One region of the Paenibacillus sp. FSL W8-0439 genome, then DNA from elsewhere that is predicted to be linked to it. Evidence: riboswitches for the same ligand, from Rfam matches in the RefSeq annotation. Region 1 holds a riboswitch; each other region holds the start of a gene.

Region 1 (10,262 bases):
TTTCCCCACTGGGATGGCGATCTGCCCATTCACACGGAAGAACCGCAACAAAAGAAACGCCCTCCAGTTCAATCGTATGGTACGATTTGTCGTCTACCGGAAGCAGCAGCAGGGCCAGATCGACTTTATTTTGATGCAGCAGCTCTTCCAGATGATGTGTGTCTCCGTGTCCTATTTTAACGTATACCTCTGGATAAACCTGATGAAAGTGACTGAGTTGTTCAGTAATCAGAGACATACAGGCGGATGACGTGCCTATGGCAAGTGTGCCGGTTACTCTGTTTTCAAACTCCCCAATTTCTCTACAGGTGTCCTCCATTTCAGCCAATAATCGTTTGGCGCGTGTATACAGTATATATCCGGCCTCGGTAACTTCCCACTTCTTTCCTTTACGGTAAATCAGCTTTACACCAAGCTCGTCCTCCATATTTTTGAGTTGTTGACTCAGTGGAGGCTGGGCCATGTTGAGCGTTCTGGCGGCCTTGGTGATTTGCCCTTCCTCCACGATGACGCAAAAGTATTGCAGATGCTTCAAGTCCACTGGGGATTCCTCCTCATTTCTAAACAACGCTTCGATTTAAATACTTTTAAAGTATGCATTACATATATTATATATATTTTTCGTGTGCAGGGAACGGGCGTATAATTTTTGACAGTAATGCATGGGTGAACATAAAACGATGGGATGGAAGGAGGGGACATATGAAGAAAATCATTGTAGGAATATCGGGAGCGACAGGGTCAATCTTTGGTATCCGTATATTGCAAAAATTACGGGAGGCTGGAGTCCAAAGCCATCTGGTGCTATCCCCGTGGGCTATTGCCAACATTCCCTATGAGACAGGCTACACGGTGAAGGATGTGGAGGCAATGGCGGATGCAGTCTACTCGTATAAGGATCAGGCCGCACGTATTTCTAGCGGCTCCTTCCGGGTAGATGGTATGGTCGTCGCTCCTTGCAGTATGAAGACTCTTGCCTCTATTCGTATCGGTATGGCGGACAACCTGCTTACCCGATCAGCGGATGTGATACTGAAGGAGCGAAAGAAGCTGCTGCTCATGACCAGAGAAACACCATTAAGCAGTATCCATCTGGAAAATATGCTGGAGCTGTCACGTATGGGCGTGATGATCCTGCCGCCGATGCCTGCCTTTTATAATCATCCTGTAAGTATCGAGGAATTAGTGGATCATATTGTTTTTCGCGCATTGGATCAGTTCGGTATTGTCACAACCGCAGCCAAACGCTGGGATGGGATGAAGCAGAATGACTCCAGGCTGCACCAGAATTGAGAAATCGAAAGACGAAGGAGAATGAATGATGGCTTATAAAGACTTTCGCGATTTTCTACACACCTTGGAAAAGGAGGGACAATTACTCACGATCAGCGATGAGGTAAAGCCGGAGCCGGACCTCGCAGCAGCTAACAGAGCATTAAACAATCTTGGAGATAAGACGCCTGCTCTCTTTTTCAACAACATCTATGGATATACGGATGCTCGTATTGCAATGAATGTGATGGGCTCCTGGCCCAATCATGCCCTCATGATGGGAATGCCCAAAAATACGCCGCTCAAGGAGCAGTTTTTTGAATTTGCCAGACGCTATGAACAATTTCCGGTGCCCGTGAAGCGGGAAGAAGCCGCTCCTTTTCATGAAGTCGAAATTACGGAGAATATTAATTTGTTTGATATTTTGCCGTTGTTTCGTTTGAATCAGGGGGACGGAGGGTTTTATTTGGATAAAGCAATTCTAATTTCACGCGATCTGGATGACCCGGACACCTACGGTAAGCAAAATGTCGGCTTATACCGGATGCAGGTGAAAGGCAAGAACCGTTTGGGCATCCAGCCTGTACCACAGCATGATATTGCGATCCATATCCGTCAGGCTGAGGAGCGTGGCGAAAATCTGAAGGTGGCTATTGCCCTCGGATGTGAGCCTGTGATTACCACGGCTGCTTCTACGCCGCTGCTGTACGATCAATCCGAATATGAGATGGCGGGCGCCATTCAGGGCGAGCCTTATCGTGTGGTCAAAGCGAAGGATGCAGATCTGGATCTGCCTTGGGGAGCCGAGGTCATTTTGGAAGGCGAAGTGTTAGCAGGTGAACGTGAGTATGAAGGTCCATTCGGTGAATTCACAGGTCACTATTCCGGCGGTCGCGCGATGCCAGTCATTCAGATTAATCGTGTATATCACCGCAAACAGCCTATCTTTGAGCATCTGTACATCGGGATGCCTTGGACGGAAACGGATTATATGATCGGTGTGAATACAAGTGTACCGTTGTTTCAGCAGCTTAAGGATGCTTTTCCTAATGAAATCGTAGCTGTTAATGCCATGTATACGCATGGGCTGGTCGCTATTATTTCCACGAAAACCCGGTATGGCGGCTTTGCGAAGGCTGTGGGAATGCGTGCGTTAACGACTCCGCATGGATTGGGGTATTGCAAGCTGGTGATTGTGGTGGACGAGGAGGTCGATCCGTTCAATCTGCCGCAAGTCATGTGGGCTTTATCCACCAAGCTTCATCCAAAGCATGATGCTGTCATTGTTCCTGGCTTGTCTATTTTACCGCTTGACCCCGGCTCTGATCCGGCAGGTATGACGCACAAAATGATACTGGATGCGACGACACCTGTAGCACCGGATATTAGAGGCCATTACTCGCAGCCGCTCGATTCCCCGCTGGGTGTAGCGGAATGGGAGAAAAAGTTGAGCCAAATGCTTCGCTAAATATTTTTAAAAACAAAGAAAATTTAAAGGAGTGCTGACAGATGCATATTTGTCCCCGTTGTGAGTCCAATCGTTCAGAAGTCGTTTCCCATTCGCCGGTTAAAGGTGCCTGGGAGGTTTTGTTATGCCCTGTATGCCTGTTCACATGGCGAACCTCAGAACCGGATAGCATTACTGATCCAGCAAAGTATAAATCGGCGTTCAAGATAAACCCCCAAGATATTCCGGATGCTGCTCATGTTCCTCCTATTCCAGAGCGGATATAGGGTCGTTCGTAAGTAGCCGTAATTTATGGTATTTTGAAGTTATAGGCCAAATGTAAAGGGGATTATACTTCATGCAGACGCCAAGGATCGGTAAGGAACTGTTCACGCTGCTGAACGGCAAGGAGTTGGAGCACAAGCAACAGGAAGCAATGATGCTGTTGACGGTTACGGAAGATCAGTGGCCGCACATAGCGATGATTAGTGTGGGTGAGATTGTAGCGCTGGACGAGAAAAATCTGCGTCTGGCACTGTGGCCCGGTACGACCACGACGGGCAACATGATCCGTACGGGGAAGGCGACACTTGCGGTGTTCACCGGGGGAAAGGCACATTATGTGCGATTGTCGCTGGAACATCTGCCCGCTTTGCGTGAAGCCAAGCATGTGCGTGAGCGATTTGCGGCACGGGTTTTCGCAGCTAGAGAGGATTCGGCCCAATATGCGGATATCTTGACAGGTGTCACAATTCGCCTCAAGGAGCCGGAATCGGTGATCAATCGCTGGAAAGAGACGGTGGCAGAGTTGTTGGTATAAAGCTATCTGATTATGACAAATCATCTTTGTAATTACCAAGTTTACCGTTAAAATAGATGCAAGGGAATAAGCGCTTACAAGGAGTCAGGTTGAGCTTGTTGGAACAGGAATTAGAGCGTGAGGGGAAGCTTGTTTCTTTTGAAGGAAAATAGGAGGGATGAAAATGTCTCGTTTTGACAAGGTAGATCAGCTATTGCAACAATTCTTAGCGAATGGACCTGCAGGGTGTGGTTGTGCCATTGCACAAAATGGCCAAGTGTTGTATGAAGGATATCATGGATATGCTGATGTGGAAACTCGGAAACCGATTACTGAAGATACCGTGTATCGCTTGTTTTCCATGACAAAGGTTGTTGTATGTGCGGCTGCCCTTATGCTGTATGAACGCGGACAATTTTTATTGAATGAGCCTTTGTGTGAATATTTACCTGAGTATCGCGATTCGTATGTATTCAAAACTGCTCCTAACGGATACACCTACGTTGACAAGGCGGATAATCCTATTTTAATTAAGCATATATTCAATATGAGTGCGGGGCTTCCTTATGCTTCCGAGTTTTCAGAAACAGGAAAAGCTATGCACAAGGTCATTACAGCTTTAAAGGAAAAGCAAGGGAAATATGACCTGCGTACAGAAATTAAAGCGCTTTCTAAAGTTCCGCTTGCATTTGAACCGGGAACACGATGGTTATACGGATATGGACATGATCTTGTTGCAGGTCTAATTGAAGTCATTTCAGGTAAATCATTAGGACAATTTTTGAAGGATGAAATCTTTGATCCACTTGGAATGAACAATACAGGTTACCGTTATCGTGGAGATATTGAATCGCGGATGGCCTCCATGTATCAACGGACAGACGCCGGAAAACTTGAAAAAATTGAAGGTTTCTTGGATGAACATCATCAGCCAGATGCTATATATGAAGGTGGAGGCGCAGGCTTATATTCGACAGTCAAAGAATACCTGACATTTTCACAAATGTTGTCAAATGGCGGCATGGTAGACGGTGTGAGGCTATTGGGGAGAAAAACCATTGATTTAATGCGCACAAATCATCTGAGTACAGCCCAACTATCGGATTTCACCAATTCATACCATACAGGTTATGGCTATGGACTGGGCGTGCGTACGTTAATGGATAAAGCGGCTGGTCATGCAAACAGCTCGATTGGGGAATTTGGCTGGACGGGAATGGCAGGCACATGGGTTTCTATAGATCCGAGCGAACAGTTCTCCGTCGTTTATATGCATCAGCTTGATCCCAATATGGAAGAGTATCACCATTTGAGAATACGTGCAGCAGCTTATAGCTGTTTGTAAAAGTAAGGGTATATTTAACGATTTGATCTTCGGTAATACCGATTCTAGTTAATAAGGACCAAATTTTCTTTAAAGTCTAAACTATTCTTTTCCATATGACGACATAAAACGTAGGTGTAGGGATTTTGCGAAATCCTCAATTTTTAGCATTGAAATGGGAGGGAATTAGATTTTGAAGAATAGATGGTCCGGATTTCTGGCGTTGGTCATCCTGATTTCAAGTTTTACATCATATGCAGGGTTTGCATCTGCAGCAGATGCGGTGCTTTCCAAGATTGTCCTTTCCTCTAACGAGGTAACTTTGCAGCAGGGAGATACGGCTGCGCTGACGGCTACGGCTGTTTTTAGCGATGGGACGACCTCGAATGTAACCGTAAGCACGGATTGGAAAAGTGATAATACAGCTATCGCTACAGTGTATAACGGTACGGTTTCAGCCAAAGCTGAAGGGGAAGCGACCGTGGTAGCGACCTATAAAGAGAAGGTACAATCGGTTCAGGTACATGTTACGAAAAAGGTTAAGGCGCTGACATCCAATGTACAAAGCCTGAACTTACGTTCGAGCGGCACAGGACAGATTGATTTGACAGCGACTTATAGTGATAATACGACAGCTCAGGTTTCAGGTGATGCGACCTGGACCTCGGATAACCAAAAGGTAGCGACTGTAGTTAACGGATTGGTTACTGCTCAGGGAGCAGGTACAGCTAATATTAAGGCTGTTTATGGTCAACAGACTGTAACGATTGCTGTACAGGTAGAGCAGGTTAAACGTCTCGATGTCAGTTCATCAGAGGTTTCTCTTTTGTTGAAGGATACAGAGAAGGTTAAATTGACAGCAACGTTCCCGGATGGATCGGTACAGGACGTGACAGAGTCTGCTGAGTGGAGCTCCAGCAATGCAGCTGTGGCAGATGTACTGAAAGGCACTATTACCGGCTATAGCGCGGGTAAGGCGACGATCACAGGTAAATATGGCACGATGTCCGCTACGATTGCGGTGGATGTAGATCAGACGAATAAGCTGAAAGCCAGCGAAACCAATATTTTTCTCCGTTTGGATGAATCTAAAAAAATACAGGTATCTGCTGTCTACCCGGATGGAACAGTAACGGATATCACAGATAAAGCTACTTGGGCATCAAACGATGAAAAAGTTGCAACGGTGAATAAAGGAACGATTATGGCCATTGGAGCGGGTTCAGCTACAGTGACTGCTAAGTATGGAGATAAGACAGTTTCGATCAAGACAGATGTCGAAACCTCTAGATTTCTGGATTTGAGCGAGGACAAGCTGAGCTTGAACGCCAAGGAATCCAAAAAGCTCAAGCTGACTGCAACGTACGTAACAGGTACGGAAGAAGATATCACAAGTAAGGCAGAGTGGAAATCCAGCAATGAAGATATCGCTTTTGTCAGCGCGGGGGAAGTCACAGGTTATAAAACAGGTGAGGCTACGATCACAGCTTCTTATGGCGGCAAAACAGCTACAGCTACAGTATCCGTAAATGTGCCTGGTGATCTGTCTCTGTCCTCCAAAACGGCAACGATTGATATTAATGAGGACTATACTGCAACTCTGACGGCTACTTATGCGGATGGACGCAAGGAAGACGTGACACAGGATGCGGAGTGGGCTTCAAGCGCGGAAGATATTGCTTCTGTGTCCAAAGGAACGATTACGGGTAAAGCAGCCGGTAAAGCGGTTATTACAGCGACCTATAACGGCAAAAAACTGACAATAAACGTACAAGTGGGCCTTGTGGACCGTCTGGAAACAGACTCGCGTGTAATTGCGCTTGGTGCTCAAGAAACAAAGCAGCTGAAAGTAACAGGCGTTAAGAGTGGTGGCACAAAAACAGACGTAACCAAGGACGCCACTTGGACTACTAGTAATGTAAAAGTAGTTGAAGTTAGCGAAGGTTTGATTAAAGCGAATGCAAGCGGTAAGGCAACGGTCACTGCTTCATATGGCAAGCAAACCATTACGTTTACGGTAGAAGTGGACGTAGCGCAAAAGATTGAAGCGGATGCCATTGCGTTATCACTAAAATCCGGGGATCAAAAAACGATTGCGATTGTAGTTAAATCCAGTGATGGAAAAGAAAAGGATGTTACAACCCAAGCTGAATGGAAAACGTCCAACTATAAGGTAGCCACCGTCAAAAAGGGTCAGGTTACCGCGGTCAGCTACGGTAAGGCTAACATTCAGGCGAAGTTTGGCGGTAAGGTGATCAGCGTACCTGTTGATGTTGATACGCTTAAATACCTGCAAACGGACGAAGTCGCCTTGACTTTGAAGGCAGGACAGCTGGCCAAGGTTACGGCTACAGCCACGTATAAGGATGAGTCGGAGAAGGATGTTTCCAAACCTGCTGTCTGGTCCTCGTCCAGAATTATTGTTGCGACCGTCAAAGACGGCAACATTAAGGCACAGGGCAAGGGCAAAGCTGTAATTACAGTGAAATATGCAGGTAAAATGACGAAGGTACAGGTAACCGTTCAGTAATCTGTTAAAATGAAAATAAAAGAGCAAGCATACGTCTAGAGACGATATGCTTGCTCTTTTATTTTTTGAAGCTTAGAAGCTACGATTTATTCTTCTTGGTTGATGTGTTGCGTGTCAGTGATTCGGTCAAACGCTTGCCAGTGGGTGTCTGGGCCAAGCCGCCTTTGGCGGTCTCGCGGTGCTTTGATGGCATTGCGCTGCCGACTTCAAGCATTACGTCAATGACTTCGTCAGACGGAATGGCGCTGCGCACACCCGCCAAAGCCATATCCGCTGCGGCAAGTGCGGTCACGGCTCCCAGCCCGTTGCGCACGATGCACGGAATCTCGACGAGTCCGGCGACGGGGTCGCAAATCAGACCGAGCGTGTTCTTGAGCGCTAGGCCTACGGCGTGAACGGCCTGCTCAGGTGTGCCGCCGCGTAGCTCCACCATCGCGCCAGCGGCCATCCCGATGGCTGAGCCAATCTCAGCCTGACAGCCTCCCTCCGCGCCGGAAATGAAGGAATTGTTGGCGATGACGTAGCCAATGGCTCCGGCTGCGAACAAGCCGTGCACCATATGCTCATCATCCCAGCCGAACCGCTCCTGTGCACTAATGAACACACCGGGGATGACTCCACAAGAGCCAGCAGTGGGCGTAGCCACAATACGCCCCATGGACGCATTAACCTCCGACACGGATAGCGCATAAGCCATGGCGAGTGCGGAGGCGTCGCCGGAGCAGGTTTCCCCTGCCCGCAGATACTCGGCCAGACGCTTGCCGTCACCGCCCGTTAATCCACTGCGGGATACGGTGTCTTGCGTCTGACCACGATGAACGGCCTCCTTCATGACTTCATAATAATCAGACATTTGGCGGAAGATTTCTTCTTCCGTTGTATTCGTCTCTTGTACCTGCTCTTGAATCATCAGGCGGCCAATCGTGGTGGATTCCTCCGCGCATATGGCGCTGATTTCATGCAGATGGCTAAATCGCATCAGATTCAGCTCCTTTTTTCAAATTAATCATTTTAATTTCGTACATATGTGGTAAGGATCGTAGTTTTGCGATCAGTTCAGCCGTAGGAGGACTGTCCGTTTCGATGGCGGTAAGTGCTTCACCATCTCGGCCTTTGCGATCCACATGCATATAGGCAATGTTAATGTCGGCAGCGCCGAGTGCTGAAGTCACCGCACCTAATGTGCCGGGCTTATCCGAGTGAAGAAGCACCAACGTAGCCAGCTCCCCGGTCAGGTTGACTCGGAATTCGTTGAGCTGCTGGACATGGATGCTGCCGCCGCCGATGGAGGAGCCCAGCAGTGTGCGCTGATCCTCACCCTTCCACAGTTCAAAACGGACGGTATTTGGATGGGGCGCGGGTAGTCCGCTGACGGCAAACTCCACGGCCATTCCAGCCTGCTCCGCCCATTGCTCGGCATCTGGAATTCGGTGGTCGTCTGTATCGTAATTGAGCAGGCCTGCGATGAGTGCTAGGTCTGTACCGTGTCCTTTGTAGGTGTCGGCGAAGGAGCCGTACAGTGTCATGCGGGCACGGTCCGGCTGCATCCCGAGCCAGTGACGGGCAACGCGTGCAAGCCGCACCGCGCCTGCAGTGTGTGAACTGGAAGGTCCGGTCATGGCCGGACCGATAATGGAAAATACATCTTTGAAACGCATGGTGTGGCCCCCTGTATGTTCTAGTACCATAGTATATGGTATTTCCGCGTTTGTGCGCAGCTATGACGGTTCCTAATGCTAACGTACAATGTGAGCGCAAAAAAGGACAGGATAAGGAAGTTTCCCTTATCTCTGTCCTCGTTACCTGAGAGTTTCGTGCGGTGTCCTTACCGCCTTACCCCTTGGGTGGCTTGCGCTCTCTCCAGAGTTGCGTCAGATGACGATACATGGACCTGAGAGATTATCCGCCAGCCGGGTGCTGACGTCTTGCTCCTTCGGTGCCGCCAGCGTGTAAGCCCCTGGACAGACTCTCCCGTCATCTTCATTCGCGTATACCGTTCTACATATCTTTCTTAGCGTAATGTATGCCGTGCTCGGTGTCAATCGCAGGTTTCAATTTTTACATAAACAGGCGAGTTTCCGATAAAAAAGATTAAAATTTACATAATTATGGATGAAATCAGGAAGGAATTAGAAGATTGACAGCTAATCTGATAGAGGACAAGTACATTTATGGAATTATAGGAGGGATATTGACGTATGGTAAAAGGCTTGCGGTTCACAGGTTCACGCTTGAAAGGGGTGCTGCATCTAGCAGCGATCGTATCGCTGTTGATTGGGATCCTCGTTCCATTCGGTCAGGTCAAGGCAGAGGGAGCATTGACAGTAGACGAAGCACTTCAGCGCCAAGGCAGTGGAGGTACAGTGACGGTGGAAGGCTACATCGTCGGACATGCTACCGGATCGAAAACAGCTAATTTTTCTGCTCCGTTTGCGAATGATTTTAACGTACTGATTGCCGACCAGGCCAATGAACGTAGCACGTCTAATCTATTGGATGTGCAGCTGACATCTGCGTACAGAGGGCAATTTGGGTTAACAGGTCATCCTGAACTGGTCGGCAGCAAAATTCGCGTGACAGGTACGCTTGGTGCCTACAATAATTTTGGTGGAGTAAAAAGTCCAAGCGCTGTGGAACTGGTGAGTGGAAGCGAGCCGGGGGAACCAGGTGAACCTGGCGAACCTGAACCTGGCAACCCGGGTCAACCCGGTACTACACTGCCGGATGGAAAAGGCAAAAAGGTGCTGTTCGATAATACGCACGCACAGACGGCTGGTGCAGCAGATTGGGTCATTGAAGGCGCCTTCTCCGACTTTGCCAATGGATTACGTAATGTAGGCTTTACTGTGGATCAATTGAACCGCCCTATTCCTTTTACTTATGGAGAACA
Region 2 (10,262 bases), 4.0 Mb from region 1:
CACCAGCAAGAATACCCTTGTTCTTATTAGGATACAAAGAATTCATATAAGTCCGGGTTTCTGCAACAACAATTCCCGACAAGCCGAGCAGTGCAATCAGGTTCGGAAAAGCCATCATGGCGTTAAAAATATCTGCCAGCAGCCAAATCGCATCCAGTTTAATGAACGCGCCCCCGCCAACCAGTACAATGAACAAATAACGATAAGGCTTGATCCACTTAACCCCAAGCAAGTATTCAACACAGCGTTCCCCGTAATAGTTCCAGCCGAGCATGGTGGTGAATGCGAACATAATCAGAATGATGGTGAGCAGCTCTGCTCCCAGCGGAAATGCACTGGAAAATGCTTGCTGAGTCATCAAGCCTGCATCGGTAGGCCCGCTCCACACCCCGCTAACCAGTAACGTCAACCCGGTCATCACACAAATAACCATCGTATCAATAAACACACCCGTCATGGAAATCAGCCCTTGTTCCGCAGGCCATTTGGTTTTGGCAGCTGCGGCTGCAATCGGTGCGCTCCCCAATCCAGCTTCGTTGGCAAAAATACCTCTGGCTACCCCACTGCGCATGGCCAGCATAATCGTAGCTCCTGCAAATCCGCCGGTTGCCGATGTAGTTGAAAATGCCGAATGAAGCACAAGCGCAATTGCGGCAGGAAGTTGGTCAGCAAATCGAATCAGTACAATGATACAAATTAATACATACAGGCCTGTTTTAAAAGGAACGACCTTCGTCGATACCTTGGCAATGCTTTTGAGTCCACCAATGGTCACAAGACCTGTAAGGACAGCAATTGTCAGCGCCGTTACAATCTGCGGAACGCCAAAGCTGTTTTCAGTCGAAGATACAATCGCCTTGACCTGAGGGAATGTTCCAATTCCGAACAACGCTACCAGCATCCCTGAAAAAGCAAACAGCATCGCCAACGGTTTAAAACGGCGTCCCAGGCCTTTTTCAATATAATACATCGGGCCGCCGGAAAATTGTCCATTCCGATCCTTCACCCGGTATTTTACCGCAAGTACACCTTCCGCATATTTCGTCGCCATCCCAAAGAAGGCTGCAACGACCATCCAGAACAAGGCACCCGGCCCGCCCAGCTTAATGGCTGTCGCTACACCGACAATACTTCCTGTACCGACGGTAGCCGCCAATGCCGTACTCAAAGCCGCAAAACTACTTACATCCCCGCTACCTTCATTCGGGGCCTTACCGATGAGCTTGATCGCCAGGGGCAGGCGGAATACCTGCAACATTTTTAGACGTATGGTCAGCCATAACCCCGTTCCCATAACAAGGATGATGAGAGGCGCCCCCCATATCCAACTGCTAATCGTTTCTAACACATGTACCAAATTCATTTCAACCCGCTCCTCCAGCATAGTAGAAAACAAAAAAGAGTCAAATCTGTTGATTCGACTCCTGGAGAGGTTAAAGGCACGAAAAAATACAACCATCTTGTGCAGGATTTCATCTCTAAAAGCTTATAAAAAGCCTAGGGCTATCCCTGTCACAGGTTATTCGCGTCTCTGTCCTTTTGCCTGAGAGTTTAAGCAGATGTGATCTGCGGTGCACCTTCGGCGCCCAATTAAGGGTCTCTCCAGAGTTCTGTCCGTTTACGGTCCCTGCTCGTTGCTGTAAATCAGCCTAAGCACCTGAGAGTTTTGCCCCTTCGGTTGGAACTTTCATTCCATCTCCCGCAAACATCAACCAGACATATGAAATTTTTATTCATTATACAGAAAAATTTCAGCTTATTACAAGTGAAAAATTTGTGAAGCCCTCTGAAAGAATCAATAGAGTGTCTATACAAAAAGCGGGTACAGCAGATTGCATCCTGAGGATTTTCTCTGCTGTACCCGCCAAAACGATATGGAATTATAATTCTTCACCGTTGGTTGCTATCACATTTTTATACCAGTTAAATGAGTCCTTTTTGGAGCGTTGAAGCGTTCCGTTACCGTCATCATCCAGATCAACGTAAATAAATCCGTAGCGCTTGGACATTTCGGACGTAGACATGCTCACAAGGTCGATAGGTCCCCAGCTGGTGTAACCAATCAGATCAACACCGTCAGCAATCGCTTCCTTCATTTGGGCAATATGCTGACGCAAGTAATCAATGCGATACGTGTCATGCACAGAGCCGTCTTCTTCTACCTTATCATACGCACCCAGGCCATTTTCCACGATGAACAGTGGCTTTTGATAGCGATCATAAAACGTATTCAGTGTAACACGCAGGCCGATCGGATCGATCTGCCATCCCCAGTCGGAAGACTGCAGATACGGATTTTTCACACCGCCTATCAGGTTCCCTGCTGCCTTTTCGCCTTCTGGCCCTACCGATACGGTCAAGGTCATATAGTAACTAAATGAGATAAAATCGACCGTGTTATTTTTCAAAATTTCGGCATCGCCGGATTCTGTCTGGATCACAATATTATTTTCTTCAAAATAGCGGTTCATATAGTTGGGATATTCCCCACGAGCATGCACATCCGTAAAGAACAGGTTCATTTGATTTTCATGCTGTGCTTTCAGAATATCTTCTGGGTTACACGTATGTGGGTAGCTTTCAATGCGGGCCAGCATACAGCCGATCTGAGCGCCCGGAATGATCTCATGTCCCCGTTTGGTCGCCAATGCACTTGCTACAAATTGATGGTGCAATGCTTGATATATCGCTTGTTGCTTGTTTTCTACACGGTCAATAACCACACCGCCGCCTGTAAACGGGCTCATAGTCATGACATTAATTTCGTTAAAGGTCAGCCAGTATTTTACTTTATCCTTATAGCGTGTAAATACCGTTTCGGCATATTTTACGTAATGATCCACGACTTCGCGTCCCAACCAGCCATTATATTTCTGTGTCAAACCTAGCGGTGTTTCATAATGCGACAATGTTACCAAAGGCTCAATACCATACTTGCGCAGCTCATCGAATACATTGTCGTAGAATTGCAATCCTGCTTCATTCGGCTCGGCATCATATCCATTCGGGAAAATCCGCGACCAGTGGATGGACATCCGGAATACTTTAAAGCCCATTTCTGCAAACAAGGCAATATCTTCTTTGTAGTGGTGGTAAAAGTCCACACCTTCACGCTTTGGAAAACGGGCGTTTACCTTCCCTGCCAAGATGTCCTCCAGTCGTTCGGACGAAATTTCTATAGCATGATCGTTCTTACGTTCTGATTTAGGTACATAGGCTATCATGTCTGCGCTGGATAGACCTTTTCCATCTACGTCAAAAGCACCTTCCAATTGGTTGGCTGCAGTTGCCCCGCCCCAGAGGAAGTTTTTCGGGAATCCTTTTAGCGTCTTCGTCATGGTATGAAAACCTCTTTCCTTAATTTAATGTTTTCACTTTAGTCAGTAACCCGTCAGGTGCTGCAATGCGAATCCATAACTAACGGTAACCGTTCTCCTTTGAAATGCATCGACAGATGCTTTAAAATAGACGTAATGCCCTCATAAAGCATCCTAATTGTTGTAACGCGTTTCATGTCAAGTATTTTTTTCTCAGGTGAGGAGAAGCATCATGTCGAATCTTGATCAAATTGCAAAACTGGCGGGCTTTTCCAAAGCTACGGTATCCAGAGTGTTAAATCAGTCCCCCCATGTAAGTCACGAAACCAGAGCTAAAATTTTAAAAATCATGCAGGAATTAGATTATGTTCCTAATCGGAATGCGATCTCTCTATCCAAGGGTCAGACGCTTCAGATTGGTATCATCACTTCAACTATCAATGAAATTGTGCTGGCATTTCTGGACAGCTTTGTGGAAATCGCAGGCCAATATGAATTCCAAACCATTATTTATACTTCGGGAGAAGACAAAAAGAAAGAGCTTCAAGCTTTCGAGGATTTAAAAAGAAAAAGAGTCGATGCGCTGGTCATCATTTCCTGCGTGAATGACACTGATTTTTTGAGTACCTATTGCAAATATGGACCGATCGTGGCATGGCAACGAATGGAGCATACCGATATTCGCTCCGTCGCTATGGATCAATATGAAGGATACATGTTAGCATTAAAACATTTGATACAAAAAGGCTATACACGTATAGCCAATGCTTTTGGTCGTCCAAGCAGCATCAATACTCACAGCAGACAACGAGCCTATGAGCAGATCATGAGTGAACACAATCTGCCGGTGCTGCCACACTGGAACTATTCTTCTATTTATAACATTCGTGATGGCGAACAGGTCGTGCGCAATTTGTTACAGCATCGGGAGGGATTTCCAGAGGCTATCTTGTGTGCTAACGATTATGTAGCAGTGGGCATTCTCTGCGAAGCGCGCAGACAATTGCTGAGGGTACCGGAAGATCTGGCGATTGTTGGGTTTGATAACACGGAGCTGGCGCACACCATGGGGATTACAACGGTTCAAAATCCCATTATGGCTCAGGCACAAAATGCTTTTTTCATGCTTTCCCCTCAGCTGATTGGACGCCAAATGGAGCTTCATTCGCTAGAATACAGTCTCATTGAGCGTACGACTACTTAAGGGCACAATTGACTTGCAAATTAGGCAAATGGGCCTTGATATGAAATATTTTTTGTCGAAAGAGAATAAAATATGTTGAAATCGCTTTTTTTTGTGCTACAATAGCACTATATCGAAGGATTGTGACCGGTGATGCGGGCAATGCCTGAGTTCAATTGAGTGCTATTGCTAACAATAGTGTTGAATTGTGCTTGGGCATTTTTTATTGGTAAAGGATGGGAGGGGGAACTTCAATGATTATTGAGAAGGTGCTCAATAACAACGTCCTGTTGACTAAAAACGATAAAGGCAAAGAGGTCATCGTCATGGGAAGAGGTATTTCCTTCAAAAAGGTGGCTGGCGACCAAGTCGATGATCATAAAATAGATAAGATTTTCATGTTAAATGAAAACGAGTTCACGGCCAGACTAACTGAGCTGCTAAACGATATTCCTGTGTCTCATCTGGAGGTCGTGAATGAAATCGTGACCCATGCAGCCGAAGTGCTGGATACGGAGTTAAGTGATAACATTTATTTAACATTGACCGACCATATTCATTTTGCCATACAGCGGGAAGAAAAAGGATTGGCACTCAAAAACGCGATGCTGTATGAAATTAAACGCTTTTACAAAAAAGAATTTGCAGTTGGGCTGGATGCTCTACAAAAAATTGAAGATACGCTCGGTGTAAAATTGGGCGAAGACGAAGCGGGATTTATTGCACTGCATATGGTGAATGCACGGATTGATGGTAACGAGATGAAGGCTACACTGAAAATGACCGAGATTGTCCAACACATATTGAATATTATTACGTATCATTACGGGATTGTGCTGGATGAGTCTTCTTTTAGCTATTCGAGATTTTTGACCCATTTGCAATATTTTGCAATGCGAGTGATTCGCAAAGAGGTTATTCACAGTGGTGAAGAATTTTTGTACAACCAGGTAAAGCAAACATATACCGAGGCTTTTGCTTGTGCCCAAAAAATTAATGAGTATCTGGAAAAAACATATGATCAATATTTAAGCAAAGATGAGTATGTATATCTAACGATTCACATTCATCGGGTAACTGAGCGTAATAACATATCAGGCTAAAAACTTTATATCCTCATCGTTCATGGATTGTGACTGGTAAGGCAGGCAAAACCTAAACTGATGGTGAAATCGACGTTCCTTATAGGAGGAGTGCGCAGTTTTCACCACGAGTTTAGGTTTTTCTTGTTTACAAGTTTAAAAAGATGCACGCCGGCGCATCTCAGCAACAAATGTAAACGGTAAATCCTATCAGTAGCAAGAATAACACTTAAGGAGTTCTGAACATGAGTGATAAAGAGCTATCCAAAAAAATAGTGACTCTCGTTGGCGGCGAAGAGAATGTCAATTCGGTATTCCATTGCGCTACACGCTTGAGATTTAAATTAAATGATCGCACAAAAGCAGACAAAGCTGCACTGGAAGCAACACCTGGTGTCATTACAGTGGTGGAAAGCAGTGGCCAGTTCCAAGTGGTCATTGGTAACAATGTAGGTCAGGTCTTTGAGCATATGATGGCAGAAACAAATCTGCAGGATGCAGATAATCCAAATGCGAAAAAAGAAGAATCTTCCGAAAAAACGAATTTTCTTGGCAAAGCGGTCGATATCATTTCCAGCATTTTCTCACCTCTCTTGGGTGCTCTTGCCGGAGCTGGTTTGCTCAAAGGGATTATGGCCTTAATTGCGTCGCTCCATTGGATTGATACTGCAAGCGGTACGTATCTCATTCTGAACGCCGCTTCGGACAGCGTGTTTTATTTCTTGCCTATATTCCTAGCTATTACATCGTCCCGTAAATTTAAGACGAATGCTTTTGTATCGGTCGCAGTTGCTGGAGCCCTCGTCTACCCGGATGTTATTGCAGCGGTGGACCATCCGGCAAAACTGGCTTTTCTCGGGATTCCAATCATTCTGATTAAATATAGTTCTAGCGTAATCCCAATTATTCTCGCGGTATGGGTACAGTCCTATGTGGAACGTTGGTTTAATTCCTTTGTTCATCAATCGGTTAAAAACATTATCGTCCCTATGCTATCACTGCTAGTTGTTGTTCCGTTGACGTTTTTGGCCTTTGGTCCAGTCGGTAACCTGATCAGCCAAGGCTTGGCGAACGGTTTTACATGGGTGTACAATTTAAGCCCATTGATTGCCGGAGCTGTTGCTGGGGCATTCTGGCAAGTATTTGTTATTTTCGGCGTACACTGGGGCTTCGTTCCTATTATGCTGTCCAATATTCAAACATTGGGTTATGACACGATGCTTCCAATGCTTACAGCAGCCGTACTTTCTCAAGCGGGTGCAACACTGGGGGTATTCCTGAAATCACGAAATACTCAAATGAAAGCTTTGGCTGGTTCTTCTACACTGGCAGCTGTATTCGGGATTACTGAACCTACAATTTATGGTGTAACTTTGAAATTGAAAAAGCCTTTCATCTATGCTTGTATTTCTGGTGGTATTGGGGGCGCGATTATCGCTTCCGGCGGAGCAACTGCAAAATCCTTCTCCCTGCCTAGTTTACTGGCGTTGCCAACTTATTTTGGAGCTGGGTTCTTGTGGGTTGTTATCGGCTTACTCGTTGCCTTTGTACTTGCAGTTGTATTGGTTATGATTTTGGGCTTTGATGATCCAAAAGAAGAAGCTGCAAAAACAGAAACAGCATCCGTAAAAAAAGAAGTAGCGATCGAAAAGGAAATCCTCGTAAGTCCGCTGCAAGGTAAAGTGCTGCCATTGGAACAATCTTCTGATGTTGCTTTTGCTTCAGGCGCTATGGGGAAAGGAATCTTGATCGATCCTACAGAGGGTGTGCTGACTTCTCCGGTTAACGGAACGATTACGACAGTATTCCCGACCGGACATGCCATCGGTATTACTTCCAATGACGGAGCAGAAATTTTGATTCACGTTGGTGTTAATACAGTGAAGCTGAAAGGACAATTCTTTGACAAACGCGTCAAAGAGGGTGATGTGGTGAAGCAAGGACAGTTGTTGCTTGAATTTGATATCGAACAAATTAAAGCGGCAGGCTATACAACGACTACGCCGATCATCGTAACCAATTCCGCTCAATATCTGGATGTACTGAACACCATGGAAACGGAAGTGAAGCGTGAGGATTACTTGTTGACCGTTGTAGTCTAACGTTTAACTTTCAGACTAAAAGAAGCTTTCCTAATGGAAAGCTTCTTTTTTATACATCATGAGACAAGTGTTACAGCGAAAAATGGAAATATCATATATTGTAAGTTTGAGATTGTAAAAAAAGGAGGATTTCTGTGAAAAAAGGATATATCGCCGGGTTAAGTGTCATTGTGTTGCTTATCATTGGTATCGCTATTTCAGCTGTAGTTAAATTTCAAGACCTGGAGCAGGTAGTTCAGCAGAAAGATAAAGAGATCCAAGCGAGCAAAAGCAATTACCCCGAAATATATGACCACTTGAATGCGGTTACAATGGATGGTTTTAAACAATTGATTCAGCAGGATCAAAGTGTATTTGTCTATGTTGGCAGACCCAGTTGTGGCGACTGCAATCGGTTTGAGCCTAACTTTAACAAGATGATTGAACAGTATAATCTGGGCTCCAAAATTACTTTTTTAAACGTTCACAAAATTCATAAGGACAAATCCCAATGGAATAAGTTCAAAGCAGATTACAACGTAAAATACACCCCCACGATTGCAGAATTCAGGAACGGCAAGCTGGTGGATAAAATAGAATGGACGCCAAAAAGAGATCTCAGTACAGATGCCGTAAAAGAATGGCTAACCTCCAAAAAACTCATTTTATAAGCCTCTTTTTTATCCATTTCATTGAGAATAATAGAGTTGTTCATGCAAAAAAGGTATTCAAGCGAACAACGCATGAATACCTTTTATTAAGAATGTCCAAATCATCAAGCTGATTAAAAATAGTTCCTAGCGCACTTCACTCGCTTCGGAAAGCCTTGTTTACACCCATCCGTTCCTATATTGCAGGCGATTATACAGTACGAGCATCAATCGAATCGGGAAATTCATATCGAATAATATCCGTTTCGGATACGATATGTCCGATTTGTGACTCAATGAATTCCAAATCTCCCTCTACTGCACCTATAAAATGCTTGGTACCAGGTTCTACAACGATGACCATACCAGGGCTGACTGTCTGTGTCATCCCATTGATACAGACACTTCCGGTTCCTGAAACAATGGTCCAAACCTCTTTTCGGAACTGATGCTCATGATAGCTGATAAATCTCCCGTTCGAAATGACAACACGTTTGGTGACCGTTTGTAACCCGCTTGCCGCTTGTTGATGGGACAAGACCGTTTGCTTTCCCCAGAATCGCTCCTCAAAACGCGGTCCAATTTCAATTTCTGCCACCATATCCTTAATTCCTGTTGATGATTGTCGATCCGTAACCAGCACACCATCCGGCCCAGCAACAACAATAATGTTTGGGACATTCCAGATGCTAACCGGAATTTCCAGTTCATTGATGATATGCGAGTCATGTGATGCTTCCGAAATATATCCGGGACCGCTTAGCTTTGAACTTACTTCCCGCACCAACGAATCCCACGTTCCCAAGTCCCTCCACTCTCCATGATATGGGAGCACGGAGAGCTTACGAGTGTGCTCCACTACCGCAATATCAAAGCTGGTTTTAGGCAAGTCTGCGTAATTTGTCGAAAGTGTTTTATAATCGGCTGGTAAACTCATTTGCGCCAGCACATCCAATAAAAAGCCGAGTCTAAAAGCAAACACTCCGCAGTTCCATAAGGCTCCTTCACGGATCAAGGCTTCAGATCGAATCAGATCGGGCTTTTCTACAAATGAACTCACCCTATAATATTCCTGGTCAAGTAAAGGAGCTGAAGGCACAATATATCCATATTTATCTGAGGGCTCCGTTGGGACAGCCCCCATCAATGCGATATGGCTTCCTGATTGCTCTAATATGGAAGGAAGCCTGCGCAGATGCTCGAAAAATTCATCCCCCGCATAGCCATCCACCGGCATGACCCCCACGATCTCGTCACGTGATGCACCTGCAATGTCATGCAAGTAAGCGGTAGCCAAGGAAATGGCCGGGAAGGTATCCCGCTGAGTCGGCTCCTCAATCACTACAGCGTCTCCACCAATTTGTCCCTGAATCAGTTCGACCTGAGTTCCACTCGTAGAAAAATAGGCTTGATCTGCCAAATTCGCCTCATCCAACTGCCTCCATATCCGTTGCAGCATGCTTTCCGGCCGCTCGTCATGACGTAGGATGGAAAGAAACTGCTTCGGACGGTTCACATTGGATAAGGGCCATAGACGTTTACCCGAGCCTCCGGATAATAAAATCATTCGCAAAGATGCAACCTTCTTCCTCTAAATTCATATTTTCTTACATTATTGGACTGTTTGCTTTTCGTGCTTTTGCCGAATACATAAGTATGTATCATCGTAGAACATACATAGTTATGCCATGTTAATGGTATCTTTGTCCGTACAGGAGATGTCAGTCATGCCTATAAAAATACTCATCCTTGAAGATCAAAAAAGTTTGGCTGATATGATTGCTCTTCATCTTCAGGAGGAAGGCTATCATACCGAACTAATCTATGATTGTAAACTCGCAATTCCTACATTAATGCACTTTAAGCCGGACATTATTGTGACCGCTCTAATGTTTTCCGGTAAAGTCGAATCTGAGCTAATCAGTCACATCCGTCAATTTACCACGGTT
Region 3 (10,262 bases), 3.8 Mb from region 1:
ACAGGTAAAAGAGGTCCTGCCAAGACCAACAATTGACCCATGATTCGTAAACCGGGTCTACGCATATACTGCACCCCCTTTTACAAACTGTTCCATCCGATGCTGACTGAGATACATCTCCGCATAATGTCCCTGCTTGCTCAACAGTTCCTGATGCGTTCCGGATTCTGCCACCAAACCATTTTGCAGCACATAAATACAGTCAGATTGAATTACATTTTCGAGTCTGTGAGAGATGAGAATCACTGTTTTTTGACCTGCCAGTGCATGTATGACCTCCATGATTCCTTCCTCACTCTCAACGTCAATGTTAGAAGTAGCCTCATCAAAAATATATACATGACTGTCGTGCAGCAACGCTCTGGCCAGTGCTAGACGTTGACGCTGTCCTCCTGACAGATTCGCACCCTGCTCCTCTATCTCTGCTTCCAATCCCCCTTCGGAGAGAATAAAATCATACAGTTTCACTTGCCGCAACGCCTCCAGCATTTGTCGCTCATCCGCGTGCTCATTGCCCATTCTCAAATTTGCTTCTACGGTGCCTTTAAAAATATAGCTGTTAAAACCGATCCAGGTCATATGACGCATGCGGCTTTCTTCCGAAATGAAGGTCAGTTCGGTTCCTCCGATCGTTAGGCTTCCTTGATAACCCTCATGATGTCCAACGATCAATCCGGCTACCGTACTTTTACCTGAGCCTGATTCTCCAACAATGGAAACGAAGCTGCCTTGAGGAATGTCCATGGTTATATTACGCAAGGTATCTCTTTCGTCGTAAGCAAAATTTACCCGTTCCAATCGAATGTCTGTAGCTTCTATGCTTTGTTGTCCTTGTACAAGATCCTCTGTACTCAACATTTCGAATATTTTGTCACTTGCTGCCATTCCGTTCATGGCAATATGAAAGTAGGAACCGAGCAGACGCAGCGGGATGAAAAACTCTGCCGACAGCAACACAATGATGAGCGCTCCCGCCAAGCCAATGTGACCCGAAGAATATTCGCTAACAGCGACCAGCACACCTGCGGCGGCACCACCAAATGCGATAAGATCCATGACAGCTACGGAGTTTAACTGCATGGTCAGGACTTTCATTGTCATTTTGCGAAAATCCTCAGCCGCTATGTTCATTTCCTGATGTTTATTCTGGTCTGTCCCATAAATTTTGAGCGTAGTCAGACCTTGTACATTTTCCAAAAAGCTGTGGCCCAAATTGACGTAGCTGCCCCAATATTTCCGAAACAGCTTTTTAGCCATCCGCATAATAACAATAATGGACACTGGAATTAAGGGAACGCAGATCAATAGAATGATAGCCGCTTTGAAGCTGACAAAAGAGAGGGTGATGAACAACGTTACAGGTGCAAGCAGACTATAAAATAGCTGAGGCATGTATCTACCAAAATAGGTTTCAAGCTGCTCCACCCCTTCTACAGCAACCTGAATAACCCCTGAGGTGGAGGTATGATCCGTATAAGAGGGTCCCATCTTTAACAGCTTGCTGTAAATCTGCGAGCGCAGCGTTTTTTTAGCATTGATTGAAGCCCGATAGGACAACATACTGGCTGCGTAATTACTCAGGAAGCGAACGGCAATGGCAGCAATAACAATGACTGTCATGGATAGAATTAGCTGGCGAGTTACTTGTCCTTCCCATGCTTGCTGCATCACAAAGGCCATAGACAAAACGGCGGCTATACTCCCTAAAAGACCGATCCACTGTACGAGCACACCCAAGATGATATATTTGCGAGAATGCTCCACCAGGCCTAGTAGACGACTGTCGACCATTTTAGACCTTTTTTTCGGAGTAGGGACGGCTTCAGATGAAGACGGAGTTTCCGCCTTACCTTCCCTCACAGTTCCGACTCGGAATATAAAATAATAATATTTGAACAGGATGACCAAAACGATGAGCGCCTTGCCCCACACAATGGGGGTAAAGATAAAGCCTGTAATGAGCATAGCTGACGCTAAGCCCAATGACGTAATTTTTGTAGACAGCTTCAACGACCTGGTTTGTACAAAACTTTCCAGATACTTATGGTACAAAGATGTATTCGAAAACCACTGATGAATCCTTTCAGACCCCCGCATAAAGAAAAAGGTTGCCAGCAGCAGAAACGGTGTAGTCGGCAGCAACGGCACCACTACGCCAATCACTCCAAGCGCCAAAAATAAAAACCCTAAGGTAATATAAATCGGTTTCACTGTAATCCCCCTAATATATATACTGTTAATGATATTTTATAGATAATGATAATCATTATCAATATATATAATTTAGTCAGGTTGTTATGTGATGTAAATCACGCATATAAAAATCCTCTTGAAGTTCAACTCTACAGAACACTTTTGTGCTCATATAGATGTTTTGTCTTCAAGAGGATAATCGAAATAAGTGCGTGTTATTACGTTGTTTTATGAACTTATAATATCATATTGCTCCAATATCTGCCGATGTAACGGGTCATCTGCAGGTATGGACGTATAACGTGTCAGCGCTTCACTCACCCCTTGGCTGCGAATCACCTGCTGAAGCTCAACCGCTTCGGGGTCTTCTGTAATATCAAATTTACAGGCGGCAGCCATTCCCAACGCCAGATGATCGGTCGGGATACCATACTCCTGCGCTTGCAGCGCGGGACGTACAAGACGGTCATTGGGAGACAGCTTGCGCAGCGGTGAACGTCCGACCCGAGTAACCTCGTCTGTCAGATTAGGATTGCGGAAGCGATCCAAAATCTTATCGATGTACTTCTTATGCTCCCCTTGATTCAAACCGAAGCGCTTCACAAGCACCGCTCCTGTTTCCTCCAGCGCCCCGTGTATGGAGTCCACCACCTTGGTATCCTTCATGGCCTCCTGGATCGTGGCATAACCTGCGACATAACCAATATAGGCTGCCACGCAATGGCCCGTATTCACCGTGAACAGCTTGCGTTCAATGTAAGGCTCCAGATCCTGCACGTAAAGAATGCCTTCAATCTCTTGATGATCAGGAGCCATTTGCGAGCGATCCACAACCCACTCGTAAAAAGGCTCTACCTGCACATGCAACGGGTCCTCATGATGCTGAATCGGCACAATCCGGTCTACAGCGGCATTGGGAAAATAAACCGAAACCTCTGCCTTGGCACGAGTCGCCTCATCCAGTAGCGCAAAAACATGCTCTTTCAGTTGGGCGCTGCCTCCAATTGCATTTTCGCAAGCAATCACATGCAGCGGGCCTGCCCCTCGCTCTACCCGCCGCGCTATGCCCTCGGCAATACCTGCTGCAATATGCCTGAGGATGCTAACCCCTACCGCGGTCGTGACCAGATCAGCATGGTCTACCGCGTCCGCTACAGCCGATGCATCTCTACCGTCAATCGCGGTTACATTCGTAACTGTCTCCGTATCCTTCGTATCATTCGCCAACTCTACCGTATACTGCTTGCGGCGGCGTAACTCAGATACAAGGGTCTCGTTGACATCTGAAAAGACAACCTCATAGCCTGCACGCGACAAAATCAGCCCAATAAAGCCACGACCGATATTTCCTGCTCCAAAGTGAACGGCTCTCATAACTCCAGCTCACTTTCGAACAGATCTATAATTTCCTGTGGAGCCACTGCGTTGCGAAGTTTATCCATGTTCTCTTCCTCCGCACATACCACAGCGATACTCGTCAAAATCTCCATATGATCGCCGCCTTGGGCTGCAATGCCGATCACCATGTATGCTTTTTCTTTCCCGAAATCTACGCCTTGCGGGAACTGAACGATGGAGATGCCAGTGGATTGAACAAGCGTCTTGGATTCCTTGGTACCATGTGGAATAGCCAGCCCGTTCCCAATATAGGTGGATACGATCTCCTCGCGTTCAAGCATCTTGTCAATATACTCACTTGTAATATGTCCTGCATCCAGCAGAATTTGTCCTGCCATACGAATCGCCTCATATTTGTCTTTGGCGGTTGCGTTCATTTTTATTTTGTCTATCGTCATAATACTCACGTTAGATTCCTCCCTGTCCCTAATTTACTGTGGAAAAATTCAGCCAGCTCACTCGATATATAATTGGCAATCTGATCCCTGCTACCATGTTCCAGTAGCGTAATCATGTCTTCCTGCAACAGTAATGCACTAATCTCGCTCAATACCTCCAAGCTTTCTTTCGGCAACTCACGAGGTCCCAACATCAGCAGAACGCATTCTACCTGCTCATCTACATCCGCCAGCAGCGGCTCAGCCAGCCTATACAAGGTCAGCGAAGGCTGGCGAACATAGGGACTGCGCGTATGAATCAAAGCAACGGAGGTATCAGAAATCACCTGACTCCCTTGACGCTCTCTTTCTACAAGTTGTTCAGCAACAACAGAAGGCTCTGTGACATTTCCCCGCACTGCCTCCAACATGCAGATAGCCTCTATAGTGGCTGACATATCCATCCCTTGATTTTCCAGCGGGTATACTTGAAATTGCTGTACAATGTGTACAATCTCCTCAAGGCTTTTCCGTAGACCGGTAAGCCACTCCATGCCCTGGCCGGGCTGAACAGCCTGTTCCTGAGGATGGTCATTGAGTTGATTGAGTGTAATATGCTGGATAAAATGACGCAGACGGTCACTCTCCTCTTGCGTCAGCAGCGGACTGATTTTGAGATAACGATCCGGTTCAAGCGGCAGCTCCACTGTCGAAATGATTAGATCATAATCCTCCTTCGGAATCCGCGTTGCCTCGTACCATGAGGCCCTATCCACGATTTTGATCTGTGGTAGCTCCTTGGCCAGTCTGGTTGCCAGAAGTCTGGAGGACCCAATTCCGCTCGTACAGACTACGATGGCTCGAACCTCCCGCTGCAATTGTCGCAGTCGCTCCAACGAAGCGCCAAAATGCATGACCAGAAATCCGATCTCTTCATCTGGTACTTCCATTTCGGTCATATCCGCCGCAGCCTTTTTGACCGAGTCGAACAAGCTGCCGTAATCCTTGCGGATTTGCTGAAGGAGAGGGTTGCGGATGGACTTTCCTTCCCTCAAACGTTTGAGTACCGGAGCCATATGGGCTATCAGTCCTTCACGCAAAACGCGGTCCTCTGCAAGTGGTGTGCCTGTCTCTGTCTCCACACGACGAATCAACTCATGAACCAACTCCAGCAGTACAAGATCATCCAGTGGCAGCAACCGGGTGGAATGATCCTCAGCATCACGGAACAGCAACCTGAAATAACTTCGTTCCTGGTCTGGAAAGTCAATAGCCAGCGCCGCCGACAACTCTGCGCATATGCGTTCTACCATAGCTGTGCGCAGCATGATATTCTCCTCCGAATCTGTCTTCGAATACGGGAGGGAGGCACGATGATCTACAACGTACCCGAGTCGTAGACGTGCCAGTGACACGCAAATTTGAATCAGCAACTCCATATATTTGCTTTCCACCATGTTTTTCAGCCATTGATCATGAGGCTGCCAGAGGGCGTTCTCCACGGTTAGCAAGTTCTCCCTGCCAATCATCTCCAGCAACTTTTCAGTGACACGTGTCACTGAACGAAGCTCCTCTCGACCGGAAAACAGATCCGATTCATCCAAATATTCGAGAGCCAGCTCAGAAATCGCCCGTCTTTTGTCTATCTCCCGTCCTGTAATCTTGACACCGTATCCTCGTCTGCGCACAAGCACGAGCCCTCGATCTCCGATCCATCCTTGTAATTCGTCCAGATCATGACTGACCGTAGTTACTGTGACTTTCAAATCCGATGCCAGCGCCAGTAGCTTGATCGGCTCCTGTGTATCCAGCAGCATGCACAGCACTACAATTTTTCTCTCCTCAGCGGAGTATTCGTCTGACTTCGTATGCAACAATTGCTCCCGCAGACTTGCAAGCTGAGTCGGGCCGGCATCCACATAGATACCGATCCCTGATTTTTTCTCCAGCTTTACCTCATGAGCCGCCAACCAACACTCGACTGCGCCAAGTTCCCGATGGACCGTCCTTGTGCTGACATTGATCTTCTCGGCAATTTCCCCGGCTGTAACCTCATGGGGCTGCTCCAAAAGATACTCCACGATGTCAGATTGTCGTTTCGTAATATTCATAAGCGCATACCGTTCCTTCCCAAGCTCTATTCCCTTTCAACAGGAAATACAAACTGTACACAGACGGCTGACTTTATAGGGATTAAGAGTCGGATTTCAGACGGTCAACCAGCGCTTCGTATTCAGGGCTTTTCAGAAAATTGTCAATGGAAATGTGCTCAGCATTCGGGGCTACCGTTTTAGCCCGGTCTGTTAATGTTTTTTGCGTAATGACAATGTCCGCATCCTGTGGAATTTCACTGATTGCCGTATTCGTTACCGTAACGCCCACGCCCGCCTGTTTCATTTTTTTGCGTAAAATTGAAGCTCCCATGGCACTTGAACCCATACCTGCATCACAGGAAAAGACAATTTTGTTCACTTCGGATTTATCCTTGAGCATTCGATCTGCGGCAATCTCAGCAGCACGATCAGATGCGTGGTTATCTTCCATTACAGTGGCGTTAGCACTTGCACCCTTGCTTTGATTTTTCATATCTTTCAGGCGGGATGCAGCTTCCTCCAGCCCCTCTTCCTTTTGCTTACCTGTCTTGAGCAATACTGCGGCAACAGCAAAGGATACGACTGCAGCAGCGATCACACCGCTCAGCATCGGCAAATATCCGCCTTTTGGTGTCATCAGGAAATAAGCAATGATACTGCCTGGTGAAGGAGCAGCAACCAGTCCGGCACCTGTCAACATAAAACAGAAGGTTCCCACAACGCCCCCTGCTATAGCAGCGAGAATTAGAATCGGCTTCATCAAAATGTAAGGGAAATAAATTTCATGAATCCCGCCGAAAAAATGAATGATAACTGCACCAGGAGCAGACGACTTCGCAGAGCCTTTACCGAACAGGCAATAGGCCAGCAAAATGCCGAGCCCCGGCCCAGGATTGGATTCAAGCATGAACAAAACGGATTTTCCTGTTCTTGCAGCTTCCTCTAGCGCAATCGGACTCAATACTCCGTGATTCAGTGCGTTGTTGAGAAATAATACTTTTCCGGGCTCAATAATGAGGTTGACAAGCGGCAAGAGCCCTGCATTTACGAGAAACTGTACCCCTGCCGACAATACTTGGCTGATGGTTTGAACGACCGGGCCAATCCCCACATGAGCGAGCAGTGCTAGAATGGCACCGATAATCCCGGCCGAGAAATTATTGACCAGCATTTCAAAACCTGATTTGACTTTGCCTTCAATGGCCTTATCGAACTTCTTCAAGATCCATGCAGCCAGCGGGCCAGCTACCATTGCGCCCAGGAACATCGGGATATCGGCCCCCACAATGACACCCATCGTCATAATGGCACCGATCACACCTCCACGCTGTCCGTGAATCATTGTGCCTCCTGTATAACCAATCAATAGCGGCAGCAAATAATTTTTCATCGGATCAACCAGTTGTGCAAAACCCTCGTTCGGAAACCACCCGGTCGGAATAAAAAGGGCCGTGATTAATCCCCATGCGATAAAGGCTCCCATATTGGGCATTACCATACCGCTGAGAAAACGGCCAAAACGCTGTACGGCGACACGAGCGCCACCGTTTGAACTGGACTTTGTGTCCACTGTGCTCATATTCATATCCTCCTTGTGAGTAAATAGCATCACTACCTTTTCTTAAAATTCATACTAAATGACAGCGCTATCTTCATCAACGAAATGAAAACGTACTTTCGTCATGAACGTTGATGACAACATTTAAATTTAAAATAACGGACAACGTATTATACCTGCATAATTCTTCTTAATATGACCGATAACAATAGAAATTAGTCGAAAAAACAGTGCTGTAAATCTGCACCTTATGTAGAGGAGCTCACCTCTAAATCTAATAAATCGACGTAATTACGTCTTCTAAAAGACAACAAAAAAATAGCCGCCATGTCAGATCATAGCGACTATTATATACACAAAACGAGCGGACTAACGATGCTTTTATTCAATTCAATATCCATATAAAAATTTAGAATAAAGCGCTAATATTCCATCTTATATTGCTCATTATTGTTCATCCGAAATCAACTGCTCGTACTGATCCGCAGACAGCAGCTTGCTCAGAGCTTCCTCGACATCATTGCCCATCTCTACTTCAATCATCCAACCCTTTTCATAGGGAGATTCATTCACCAGCTCAGGTGTGCTTTCCAGAGCTTCATTTACTTTCAATACGGTTCCCGCCACCGGAGCAAAAAGGTCGGATACGGTCTTCACCGATTCAATTGTACCAATCTCTGCCCCCTGTTCAATCGTTGCTCCCGCCCCAGGTAATTCCACAAAAACAATATCACCCAGTTGATGCTGTGCAAAGTCTGTAATGCCGATCCGCAACGTCCCGTCTGCTGTACGCTGAACCCACTCATGTTCGTCTGTATACCAAAGTTCCCGCTTCACTTCACTCATCCTGCTTTCGCCTCACTTCCACATGAATAAAATGCTTTTAATCACCTGTATTAGACAGGTTAAGATTATGACAACATGAACACTCATGTCAATAATACTAACAAAAATACTTCATGTTATCTCATATAGCATAGAATATTAAAAAATGATAACTTGTAACAAACGCTTACATATCCTTATTTATACATTAAATGTTTTTTGGATTGTTTTATATGACATTTTTATTGACATTTTGAATGAATTTGCGTATTAATGGGTTATAGCAAATGCTTTTGGAAATACCCCGACAACTGCAAACGCGGATGAACGCGGAGGGAGAGACTACCCAAAAGATTCGCATAGCTGTTGTCGTTTCTGAGACAGTTGTGCACGCGAACTCGGATCAAGTTGTTACCTGCAAAACCGGGTAACCTACCGTTGATCCAAAAGGTAGCGCCGAAGGAGTAAACTTGCATTGCAGGTGAATCTCTCAGGCAAAAGGACCTCTGCCGGACGCATCTCTGGAGAGCATTCGCGATTAGAGCGGATCACCCAAGGGGAAACCTGGTTCACACCGGGGTAACTTTCTGGTATCAAGGACAGAGCTGAAAGAAGAGTATGGACTGCCGTCTATACGTTTCTTTCAGCCTGTCTTTTTTGTTTAGCCGATTACATTGGATAGGAGTGAAAAAATGTCTAATTTGCGAAGAACACCATTATTTTCGTCCTACGGGACGCAGCCCGGGGTTCGTTGTATTGACTTTGGCGGGTGGGAGCTTCCCGTTCAGTTTAGCGGCATCCAAAAAGAGCATGAGGCCGTCCGGCAATGCGCGGGTTTATTCGATGTCTCGCACATGGGCGAGTTTTTGGTTGAGGGCAAAGAAGCCGAGGCTTTTTTGCAATGGGTAACCACGAATGATGTCAGCCAGTTGGAACCGGGCCAGGCACAATATTCACTCCTGTGTTACCCCGATGGAGGCGTAGTGGATGACTTGCTTGTATACTGCAAAGGACCAGAGCGCTACATGCTCGTTGTGAATGCCTCCAACATCGACAAAGATTGGGATTGGCTCATGCGCCACGTACCTGCATCGGTTCATCTGGAGAATGTGTCTGATGCGATCGCATTGCTGGCATTACAAGGACCGGAAGCAGCACATATTGCCGCAGCCGTGACAGATGCAGATATTACGAATCTGGCATCTTTCCGATTCCATGAGAACGTGCAATTGTTCGGAGCAAAAGCACTCGTCTCCCGAACCGGATATACCGGGGAAGACGGTTTTGAATTTTATATACCTGCTGAGGAAGCACCCGCCGTGTGGAATGGTTTGCTTCGTTGCGGTGAATCGTATGGGCTAATTCCCGCTGGGCTTGGTGCTCGCGATACACTGCGGTTTGAGGCACGGCTGCCGCTGTACGGACAGGAGTTATCTGCCACCATTTCACCGCTTGAGGCTGGTTTAGGTTTCTTCGTCAAGCTGAATAAAGGAGATTTTATCGGCAGAGAAGCACTGCAACACCAGAAAGAACAAGGAATTCCTCGCAAGTTGATCGGGCTGGAAATGATTGACCGCGGTATCCCGCGCGCTCATTATCCAGTCTTCGCGGAAGGCCAACACATTGGTGAGGTCACAACGGGGACTCAATCGCCCACCTTGAAGCGTAATTTGGGGCTAGCCTTGGTGGACAGTCGTTTTAGCACCCTATCTACACCGTTAGAGGTCGAAATTCGAGGTAAACGCCTGCGTGCGGAAGTGGTCCCAGCCCCCTTTTATAAACGGTCACGCTGATCTTAATCCTCTTCACTCTAAAAAA

Evidence for each region. Region 1 has a riboswitch for glycine ahead of sdaAB (L-serine ammonia-lyase, iron-sulfur-dependent subunit beta). Riboswitches for the same ligand answer to the same signal wherever they lie in the genome.
Region 2: another riboswitch for glycine. It lies ahead of MKX36_RS19120 (alanine/glycine:cation symporter family protein); the one in region 1 lies ahead of sdaAB (L-serine ammonia-lyase, iron-sulfur-dependent subunit beta).
Region 3: another riboswitch for glycine. It lies ahead of gcvT (glycine cleavage system aminomethyltransferase GcvT); the one in region 1 lies ahead of sdaAB (L-serine ammonia-lyase, iron-sulfur-dependent subunit beta).

What each region holds. Positions count from the first base shown of each region.
Region 1 is NZ_JBBPAK010000001.1:429,423-439,684, forward strand. Features, by position in the region: gene MKX36_RS01895 (LysR family transcriptional regulator) at 1-541, opposite strand, end outside; gene MKX36_RS01900 (UbiX family flavin prenyltransferase) at 703-1,293, shown strand; gene MKX36_RS01905 (non-oxidative hydroxyarylic acid decarboxylases subunit C) at 1,322-2,740, shown strand; gene MKX36_RS01910 (non-oxidative hydroxyarylic acid decarboxylases subunit D) at 2,782-3,006, shown strand; gene MKX36_RS01915 (hypothetical protein) at 3,078-3,539, shown strand; gene MKX36_RS01920 (serine hydrolase domain-containing protein) at 3,703-4,863, shown strand; gene MKX36_RS01925 (Ig-like domain-containing protein) at 5,036-7,372, shown strand; gene sdaAA (L-serine ammonia-lyase, iron-sulfur-dependent, subunit alpha) at 7,452-8,351, opposite strand; gene sdaAB (L-serine ammonia-lyase, iron-sulfur-dependent subunit beta) at 8,341-9,030, opposite strand; glycine riboswitch at 9,242-9,356, opposite strand; gene MKX36_RS01940 (DUF6359 domain-containing protein) at 9,571-10,262, shown strand, end outside.
Region 2 is NZ_JBBPAK010000001.1:4,460,642-4,470,903, forward strand. Features, by position in the region: gene MKX36_RS19120 (alanine/glycine:cation symporter family protein) at 1-1,363, opposite strand, end outside; glycine riboswitch at 1,522-1,616, opposite strand; glycine riboswitch at 1,628-1,712, opposite strand; gene MKX36_RS19125 (glycoside hydrolase family 1 protein) at 1,881-3,338, opposite strand; gene MKX36_RS19130 (LacI family DNA-binding transcriptional regulator) at 3,550-4,521, shown strand; gene licT (BglG family transcription antiterminator LicT) at 4,755-5,603, shown strand; gene MKX36_RS19140 (beta-glucoside-specific PTS transporter subunit IIABC) at 5,828-7,684, shown strand; gene MKX36_RS19145 (thioredoxin family protein) at 7,819-8,334, shown strand; gene MKX36_RS19150 (sugar phosphate nucleotidyltransferase) at 8,525-9,880, opposite strand; gene MKX36_RS19155 (response regulator transcription factor) at 10,041-10,262, shown strand, end outside.
Region 3 is NZ_JBBPAK010000001.1:4,277,940-4,288,201, forward strand. Features, by position in the region: gene MKX36_RS18310 (amino acid ABC transporter ATP-binding/permease protein) at 1-65, opposite strand, end outside; gene MKX36_RS18315 (DUF454 family protein) at 58-2,211, opposite strand; gene MKX36_RS18320 (mannitol-1-phosphate 5-dehydrogenase) at 2,422-3,567, opposite strand; gene MKX36_RS18325 (PTS sugar transporter subunit IIA) at 3,564-3,998, opposite strand; gene MKX36_RS18330 (BglG family transcription antiterminator) at 3,995-6,079, opposite strand; gene MKX36_RS18335 (PTS mannitol transporter subunit IICB) at 6,162-7,640, opposite strand; gene gcvH (glycine cleavage system protein GcvH) at 8,067-8,465, opposite strand; glycine riboswitch at 8,874-8,947, shown strand; glycine riboswitch at 8,961-9,057, shown strand; gene gcvT (glycine cleavage system aminomethyltransferase GcvT) at 9,137-10,237, shown strand.